DNA from 2 places in the Streptomyces sp. SUK 48 genome. Region 1 is predicted to be linked to the other one. Evidence: riboswitches for the same ligand, from Rfam matches in the RefSeq annotation. Region 1 holds a riboswitch; the other holds the start of a gene.
What was found. A riboswitch is a leader RNA that binds a small molecule or an ion and turns the genes downstream of it on or off. The one in region 1 is predicted to bind glycine.

Region 1 (4,404 bases):
CCGTGCGCCAGGTCCAGGCCGAGGATGGTGTCCCCGGGCTGGGCCAGCGCGAACAGGGCCGCCTGGTTGGCGGAGGCGCCGGAGTGGGGCTGGACGTTGGCGTACTCGGCGCCGAACAGCTCCTTGATCCGGTCGATGGCGATCTGCTCGGCCACGTCGACGTGCTCGCAGCCGCCGTAGTAGCGGCGGCCCGGGTAGCCCTCGGCGTACTTGTTGGTGAGGACCGAGCCCTGGGCCTCCATCACCGCGAGCGGCGCGAAGTTCTCGGACGCGATCATCTCGAGCGTGGACTGCTGGCGGAGCAGCTCGGCGTCGACCGCGGCGGCGATCTCCGGGTCCAGCTCGTGCAGGGGCGTGTTCAGGTCAGTCATACGGCAACGACTCCTCAGCCGGCGATGTGGGCGTCGTACTCGGCGGCGGAGAGCAGGTCGCCCGGCTCGCCCGTGACGCGTACCTTGAACAGCCAGCCGCCCTCGAAGGGCTCGGAGTTCACCAGCGACGGATCGTCGACGACGTTCTCGTTGATCGCGGTGACCTCGCCGGTGACCGGGGAGTACAGGTCGGAGACCGACTTGGTGGACTCCAGCTCACCGCAGGTCTCGCCCGCCTCGACGGTGGAGCCGACCTCGGGGAGCTGGGCGTAGACCACATCGCCGAGCGCGTTGGCCGCGAACTCGGTGATGCCGACCGTCGAGACGCCGTCGCCGGCGGCCGACAGCCACTCGTGCTCCTTGCTGTAGCGCAGCTGCTGGGGGTTGCTCATGGCCTGAATTCTCCTGTACGCGCGGGAGTGCTGATGACGGGGGGACGCTGGTGACCGCCGGTGGGCGGGCGAATGTGCGCAGGGTCACGTGCCCGCCCCTGGGGGGCGGGGCGCGACCGGGCTCGCTGTCTACTTCTGGCGCTTGTAGAACGGCAGCGCGACGACCTCGTAGGGCTCGTGCGTGCCCCGGATGTCCACGCCGACACCCTCGGTGCCGGGCGCGGCGTGCGCCGCGTCGACGTAGGCCATGGCGATCGGCTTGCCCAGGGTGGGGGAGGGGGCGCCGGAGGTGACCTCGCCGATCACCGTGCCGCCCGCGACCACCTGGTACCCGGCGCGCGGCACCCGGCGGCCCTCGGCGATCAGGCCGACCAGGACGCGCGGCGGGTTCTGCTCGGCGCGCTCGGCGGCCTCGGTGAGCGCGGCGCGCCCCACGAAGTCGCCCTCCTTCTCGAACTTGACCACGCGGCCGAGCCCGGCGTCGAAGGGGGTCAGCGAGGTGGTCAGCTCGTGCCCGTACAGCGGCATGCCCGCCTCCAGGCGCAGCGTGTCGCGGCAGGACAGGCCGCAGGGCACCAGGCCGGCGCCCTCGCCGGCCTCGGTCAGCGCCTGCCACAGCGCGACGGCGTGCCCGGGCTTCACGAACAGCTCGAAGCCGTCCTCGCCGGTGTAGCCGGTGCGGGCGATCAGCGCGGGGACACCGGCGACGGTGCCGGGCAGGCCCGCGTAGTACTTCAGACCGTCCAGGTCGGCGTCGGTGAGGGACTTCAGGATGCCGGAGGAGGCCGGCCCCTGGATCGCGAGCAGGGCGTAGGCGTCCCGGTCGTCGCGCACCTCGACGTCGAGACCGGCGGAGCGCTCCGTCAGCGCGTCCAGGACCACCTGCGCGTTGGAGGCGTTGGCGACGACCATGTACTCGGTCTCCGCGAGCCGGTAGACGATCAGGTCGTCCAGGATGCCGCCGTCGGCCCGCACGATCATCGTGTAGCGGGCGCGGCCGACGCCGACGGAGGCGATGTTGCCGACCAGGGCCAGGTTCAGGAAGGCGGCGGCCTCGGGGCCGGTGACGGTGATCTCGCCCATGTGGGAGAGGTCGAACAGGCCCGCCTTGGTCCGCACCGCCAGGTGCTCGTCGCGCTCGGAGCCGTAGCGGAGCGGCATGTCCCAGCCCGCGAAGTCGGTCATCGTCGCACCGAGCGAGCGGTGCACGGCGTCCAGCGCGGTGTGTCGGAGTTCGGTACTGCTCATCGGACGGTCGTCTCCCAGGGCAACAGGGATGGGGCGAGGAACGTTCCTCCCCATCTGTCATCGGAACCTGAGAGGTTCGCCGTAACCGCCACGGGGGCGACCACGGTTTGCACCTTGGGTGGGGCCGCCGTCACGGCGGCCCGCTTTTCAGATGTGCCTCGCCCGCGCGGTAACGGGGCCTGAGAGATTCAAGGGAGGGACTTGCTCCTTCGGCGCCCCAGCGAAGCCTGCTGGGGACTCTCCCGCGCGGATTCAAACGGCCGGTATGCAGTTGGCGGCCACATCATTGCACGTCGCACCCCCGCCCGTCAGGGGCCGGATCCGTAACCGACCTGTGGCGGTACGCGCACCCGCCCGTGGCACACCGGGCATTACCTTCTCTTTACTTCCAGCGGGCATGGATATTGCCGACGACAAGGGGAGGACGATCACGGTGGACAGGACCATGGCGCACGCGACGGGCATCCCGGCGCCGAGAAGCCCCGCCGCCCGGGAGCGGGTGGCCGCCCGCCCCGCGCCCCGCGTGCTGGACCTGCGCGCGGGGGCCGCCCCCGCCGCCCTCCGCTTCGGCCCCCGCGACCTCGTGGTCCTCACCGGGCTGCCCGGCAGCGGCAAGTCCACGCTGATGCGCCGCGCGGTCACCGCCCGCCGCGTCGACTCCCAGGACACCCGGGCCCGCTTCGCCGCCCGGCTGCCCCGCCTCCTGCCGTACGCCGTCTACCGCCCCCTGGTGCGCGCCGCGCACTACCGCTCGCTGCACCGCGCCCTGCGCACCGGAGCGGCCCTGGTGGTGCACGACTGCGGCACCCGGCCCTGGGTGCGCGCCTGGCTGGCCCGCGCCGCCCGGCGCTCCGGCGCCACCCTGCACCTGCTCCTGCTGGACGTGCCCGAGGAGACGGCCCGCGCCGGCCAGCGCGAGCGCGGCCGCGCCGTCTCCCGCCGCGCCTTCGGCCGCCACCGGCGCACGACGGCCCGGCTGCTGGAGGCGGTCGGGCGCGGCGAGGTGCCCGCGGGCTGCGGCTCCGCGGTGCTGCTGGACCGGGCCGCGGCGGACGCCGTACAGCGGATCGTGTTCACGGGGTACGGCTCTGTCACCGCTACCCGTTAGCCTTCATGGTCACAGCAGCGGTTCCCAGCAGGCGGTAGGCAGATGGACTTCCCGGCGGACTTTCCCGCGGACTTCCCGGCACAGGCGCACCCCCACCCGCACGGCGGTTGGCCCGGCAACGAGCTGGAGGAGGTGCTCTCGGCCTCCCTCGGCGTGCCCGCGGCGGGCGGCCGGATCATCGAGGTCCTCGGCCGCAGCTTCCTCTGGGTGCCGCTGCCGGCCGGCGGCGGTCCGGGCAGCGGCCCGCTGGACCTGCCCACCCTGGACATCGAGGGCCAGGCGTTCGTCCCGGTGTTCAGCTCCGAGGAGCAGTTCCGCCAGGCCGTCGGCTCCCACATGGCGTTCACCATCGCCCCGGCCGTGGAGTTCGCCCGCGGTCTGCCCCCGCAGGCGGGCATCGCGGTGAACCCCGGCGGCATGGTCGGCATCCCGCTGCCGCCGGAGGCCGTCGCCGAACTGTGCCGGGCCGGCCTCACCGCGCTGGACGGCCCCGCCACCGGCGGCCGCGTCCGCCTGTTCGAGCCCGACTGGCAGGACGACCCGGTCGACTTCCTCTCCGCCGCCTGTGCCGAGTTCGCCGCGACCGGCGTGGTCCTCACCGCCCGCCGCTGCCTGGCCGCGATCGAGAGCGCCGACCCGGTGATGTTCGTCGGCGTGGAACTCTCCCAGTGGGAGGGCGACTTCCGCGCCCTGCCCCTGGAGGCCCTCGGCCGCGCCCTCGGCCGGATACCGACCGCCTGGCCGGTCAACCTGATCCTGCTGGACGTGACGGACGACCCGGTGGCCGAATGGCTGAAGTCAAGCGTGCGACCCTTCTACGTTCGCTAGCCGGGGCCCGGGCGAACGGACAACGGGCCCCGTGCCCATCGGCGCATAAGCTGTCCTCGCACGCGAGGTCACGAGGGAGAAGAAGGGCATGACAAGGTGAGCGCCACCCACAGCGGAAGCGTCGAACACACGCTCCGCCATGTCACGCCCGGACGCTACGACGCCTACGAGGCCCTGCTGCGCGCCCTCGCCACCCCCTCCGCCGGCCAGATCTGGATGCTGCTGTGGCACGGCCAGGCCGGCTCCCCGGACGCCCAGTACGGAGACATGGAGGTCGGCGGCTGCCGCTACGCGCCCTGCGTCACCTCCGCCCAGGAGCTGTCCGCCAGCGGCTGGAACCGCTCGTACGAGGTGGTCGACGGCCTGGACGTCGCCCGCACCCTCTACCCCGACCACTACGGCCTCTGGCTCAACCCGCACGCCCCCGGCGGCGGCGTCGGCATCCCCTGGCTCGACC
Region 2 (4,404 bases), 4.1 Mb from region 1:
TGGGGCCGACGCCCGTCTCCGGTCCGGCCGCCGGCTGGAGCGGGTGGTTGGGCAGGTACGGCGCGAGGTGCGAGCGGACCGCGACCGGGCCGACGCCGGGGCCGCCGCCGCCGTGCGGGATGCAGAAGGTCTTGTGCAGGTTCAGGTGCGAGACGTCGCCGCCGAAGTGGCCCGGCTTGGCGAGGCCGACCAGGGCGTTCAGGTTGGCGCCGTCGACGTACACCTGACCGCCGGCCTCGTGCACCCGGGCGCAGATGTCGGCGACGTGCTCCTCGAACACACCGTGCGTGGACGGGTAGGTGATCATCAGCACCGACAGCTGGTCGCGGTGCTGCTCGATCTTGGCCCGCAGGTCCTCGACGTCGATCTCGCCGTCCTCGGACGTCTTGACGACGACGACCTTCATGCCGGCCATCACGGCGCTGGCCGCGTTGGTGCCGTGCGCGGAGGACGGGATGAGGCAGACGGTGCGCTGCTCGTCGCCGTTCGCGCGGTGGTAGCCGCGGACGGCCAGCAGACCGGCCAGCTCGCCCTGGGAGCCGGCGTTCGGCTGGAGGGAGACCTTGTCGTAGCCGGTGACCTCGGCGAGCCGGTCCTCCAGCTCGTGGATGAGCTGGAGGAAGCCTTCGGCCTGCTCGGCCGGCGCGAAGGGGTGCAGCGCGCCGAACTCGGGCCAGGTGATGGGCTCCATCTCGGTGGTCGCGTTGAGCTTCATGGTGCAGGAGCCCAGCGGGATCATGCCGCGGTCGAGCGCGTAGTCGCGGTCGGACAGCCGGCGCAGGTAGCGCAGCATCGCGGTCTCGGAGCGGTGCTCGTGGAAGACCGGGTGGGCGAGGAAGTCGTCGCCGCGCAGCAGCACCTCGGGCAGCGCCTCACCGGCGGCCGCGTCCAGCGCCGGCAGGTCGGCCTCGACGCCGAAGGCGGACCAGACGCTCTCCAGGTGCGCCCGCGTGGTGGTCTCGTCGCAGGCCAGGGAGACGTGGTCGGCGTCGGCCAGGCGCAGGTTGACGCCCTTGTCCCGGGCGGCGGCGACGATCTCGGCGGCCTTGCCGGGCACGCGCGCGGTGACGGTGTCGAAGAAGGCGCCGTGCGTGATCTCGACGCCGCCGGCCTTCAGGCCCTCGGCGAGGAGCGTGGCGTAGCGGTGGGTGCGCCGGGCGATCGTCTTCAGGCCCTCGGGGCCGTGGTAGACGGCGTACATGCCGGCCATGACGGCGAGCAGCACCTGCGCGGTACAGATGTTGCTGGTGGCCTTCTCGCGGCGGATGTGCTGCTCGCGGGTCTGCAGGGCCAGCCGGTACGCCTTGTTGCCGTCGGCGTCGACGGACACGCCGACCAGGCGGCCGGGCAGGCTGCGGGCGAACTTCTCGTGCACCGCCATGTAGCCGGCGTGCGGACCGCCGAAGCCCATCGGGACGCCGAAGCGCTGGGTGGTGCCGATGGCGATGTCGGCGCCCAGCTCGCCCGGGGAGGTCAGCAGGGTGAGGGCGAGGAGGTCGGCGGCGACGGTGACGAGCGCGCCCAGCTCGTGCGCCCGCTCGATCACCGGCTTGAGGTCGCGTACGGCACCGGAGGCGCCGGGGTACTGGACCAGCACGCCGTTGATGTCACGGGCGGCGATGTCGGCCGGGATGCCGTCGCTCAGGTCGGCGACGACGACCTCGACGCCGGTCGGCTCGGCGCGGGTCTGGATGACGGCGATGGTCTGCGGCAGGGCGTCCGCGTCGACCAGGAAGAGGCCCTTCTTGTTCTTGCCCATGCGCCGGGACAGTGCCATGGCCTCGGCGGCGGCCGTGCCCTCGTCCAGGAGGGAGGCGCCGGAGGTGGGCAGACCGGTGAGGTCGGCGACCATGGTCTGGAAGTTCAGCAGGGCCTCCAGGCGGCCCTGGGAGATCTCCGGCTGGTAGGGCGTGTAGGCCGTGTACCAGGCCGGGTTCTCCAGGACGTTGCGCAGGATGACCGGCGGGGTGAAGGTGCCGTGGTAACCGAGGCCGATCATGGAGCCGAGGACCTGGTTGCGGTCGGCCAGCTCGCGCAGCTCGGCCAGCACCTCGGCCTCGGTGCGGGCGCCCGGCAGGTCGAGGGCGTCGGCGTTCTTGATCACATCCGGGACCGCGGCGGCGGTCAGCTCGTCCAGGGAGCCGTAGCCGACCTGGGCGAGCATCTTGGCCCGCGCCTCCTGGTCGGGACCGATGTGGCGCTGTTCGAAGGGGATGCCCGCTTCGAGCTCGGAGAGCGGAATGCGATGGGCGGTCATGGCGGCGGCCTCCTGGTCTGACGACCTTCGAGGGGCACCACGGCGCGGGTGCCCGAACGGCCTCCCCCTCTGTCATCTCAACCTGAGAGCTTCACCAGGCGCCTCGCGGCGCCGGCTTTCACCGTCGGTGAGGGCGGAAGCCGTCGACACCCGCCCTGCTTTCCAGAGTGACCTCGTCCATGCGGTACGTGAGCCTGAGAGATTCCGGGGAGGATTTGCTCCTTCGGCGCCTCCGAGGTGGGTCGGAGGACTCTCCCGCACGGGGTCAGCAGCCGCCATCAGACTACCAGCGAGGTCAACGGCCGGATTCTCAAGTGGCCGCCGCAGTGAATGTGCTCTTTCGTAGTGCTTACGGATGAGTTGCGACCCATTGGAGGGAGAGGGACCGTGCAGACCGACATCGATCCGCGCAACCTGATCGGCCGCAAGGCGTTCGACCGCAATGGCACCAAGATCGGCACGATCGACGAGGTGTACCTGGACGACGCCACCGGTGTCCCCGAGTGGGCGGCCATACGCACCGGCCTCTTCTCCCGCGACGCGTTCGTCCCCCTGGAACCGAGCGAGCTCGTCGAGGGCACCCTCCATGTCCCCTTCGACCGGTCCCTGATCAAGGACGCCCCCGACTTCGGCGTGGGCCGCCACCTCTCCCCGAACAGGAACTCCAGCTCTACCACCACTACGGCCTCGACGTGACCCCGGACACCACCCCGGACCACAGCTTCGGCAAGCTGGCGGGCTCGGAGGAGACATAGCCCCGGGGACTCCCGCCGGTCACGGCTCGGCCGGCAACCGGGGGGCGGGCGAGGGGGCGGTCGCCGTGATGACGAGGGGCAACGGGTCCGCGGGCTCCAGGGCGGGGTCGGTGACGAGGAAGGTGCGTATCCGGCCCGGCGGCGACTGCGGGGTCTCGAAGCGCACCGTCACCCGGCCCGCCCCGCTCCCCTGCACCCATCCGTGCCCGTGCTCCGCGTGCCGCACGTCCTGGCCCGCCCGCCAGTGCGGCAGGACCGGCTCCCGCGCCACCGCGACCGGCTCGGTCACGGCCTCCTCCGGCGCCGGCTCCGCCCGCGAGGACGCCTGGGCGAACAGGTCCTCCTGGGTGTAGTCGGCGAGCCCGGACACGCCGACACCGAGCAGTCGCACCCCGCCCGTCGTGTCCACGGACTCCAGCAACCGCTCGGCGGCCTCGCGCACGACCGCCGGATCGTCCGTGGGGCCCCGCAGCGTCTCGGAGCGGGTCAGCGTCGAGAAGTCGTACCGCCGCACCTTCAGTACGATCGTGCGCCCGGACAGGCCCGCCTCGCGCAGCCGCCGCACGCACCGGTCCGCCAGCCGCCGTACCTCGAGGCCGATCCGCGGCCGGTCATGGATGTCCACGTCGTACGTGTCCTCGACCGACACGGACTTGGCCTCCCGCTCGGCCACCACCGGCCGCTCGTCCCGCGCCAGGGCCATGGCGTACAGCGCCTGTCCATGGGCCTTGCCGAGCAGCCGGACGAGTTCGTCCTCGCCCGCCTCGGCCAGTTCCTCGACCGTCGTGATCCCGGCGCGCCGCAGATGGTCCCCGGTGGCCGGACCCACCCCCGGCAGGGTCCGCACCGGCAGCGGCCCCAGCAGCGCCCGCTCGGTGCCCGGCTCGATCAGCACCAGGCCGTCCGGCTTGGCCCGCTCGGAGGCGATCTTCGCGAGCATCTTGGACGCGGCGAGCCCCACCGACCCGGTGAGCCCCGTGACGGTGCGGATGTCCGCGCGCAGCCGGACGCCCGCGCGCCGCGCCGACTCCGCGTCCTGCGCCGCGCCCGAGGCCGCCAGGTCCACGAACGCCTCGTCCAGGCTCAGCGGCTCCACCAGCGGCGACAGCTCCCGCAGCAGCGTCATCACCTGCTCGCTGACCGCCCGGTACAGGGTGAAGCGCGGCACCAGATACGCCGCGTTGGGCGCCAGCCGCCGCGCCTGGGCCATGGGCATCGCCGAGTGCACCCCGAAGACCCGCGCCTCGTACGACGCGGTGGCCACCACCCCGCGCGGCCCGAGCCCGCCCACCACGACCGCTTTCCCGCGCAGGCTCGGCTTGGATGCCTGCTCCACCGAGGCGTAGAAGGCATCCATGTCGAGATGCAGGATCGTGGGCGCGTTTCTCACAT

Region 2: another riboswitch for glycine. It lies ahead of gcvP (aminomethyl-transferring glycine dehydrogenase); the one in region 1 lies ahead of gcvT (glycine cleavage system aminomethyltransferase GcvT).

The regions. Positions count from the first base shown of each region.
Region 1 is NZ_CP045740.1:2,709,305-2,713,708, reverse strand. It holds gene glyA (serine hydroxymethyltransferase) at 1-371, opposite strand, end outside; gene gcvH (glycine cleavage system protein GcvH) at 386-763, opposite strand; gene gcvT (glycine cleavage system aminomethyltransferase GcvT) at 893-2,011, opposite strand; glycine riboswitch at 2,169-2,266, opposite strand; gene GHR20_RS11335 (AAA family ATPase) at 2,409-3,119, shown strand; gene GHR20_RS11330 (enhanced serine sensitivity protein SseB) at 3,162-3,947, shown strand; gene GHR20_RS11325 (enhanced serine sensitivity protein SseB C-terminal domain-containing protein) at 4,044-4,404, shown strand, end outside.
Region 2 is NZ_CP045740.1:6,770,285-6,774,688, reverse strand. It holds gene gcvP (aminomethyl-transferring glycine dehydrogenase) at 1-2,257, opposite strand, end outside; glycine riboswitch at 2,430-2,525, opposite strand; partial or broken gene GHR20_RS30035 (PRC-barrel domain-containing protein) at 2,645-3,012, shown strand; partial or broken gene GHR20_RS30030 (DNA polymerase IV) at 2,937-4,402, opposite strand.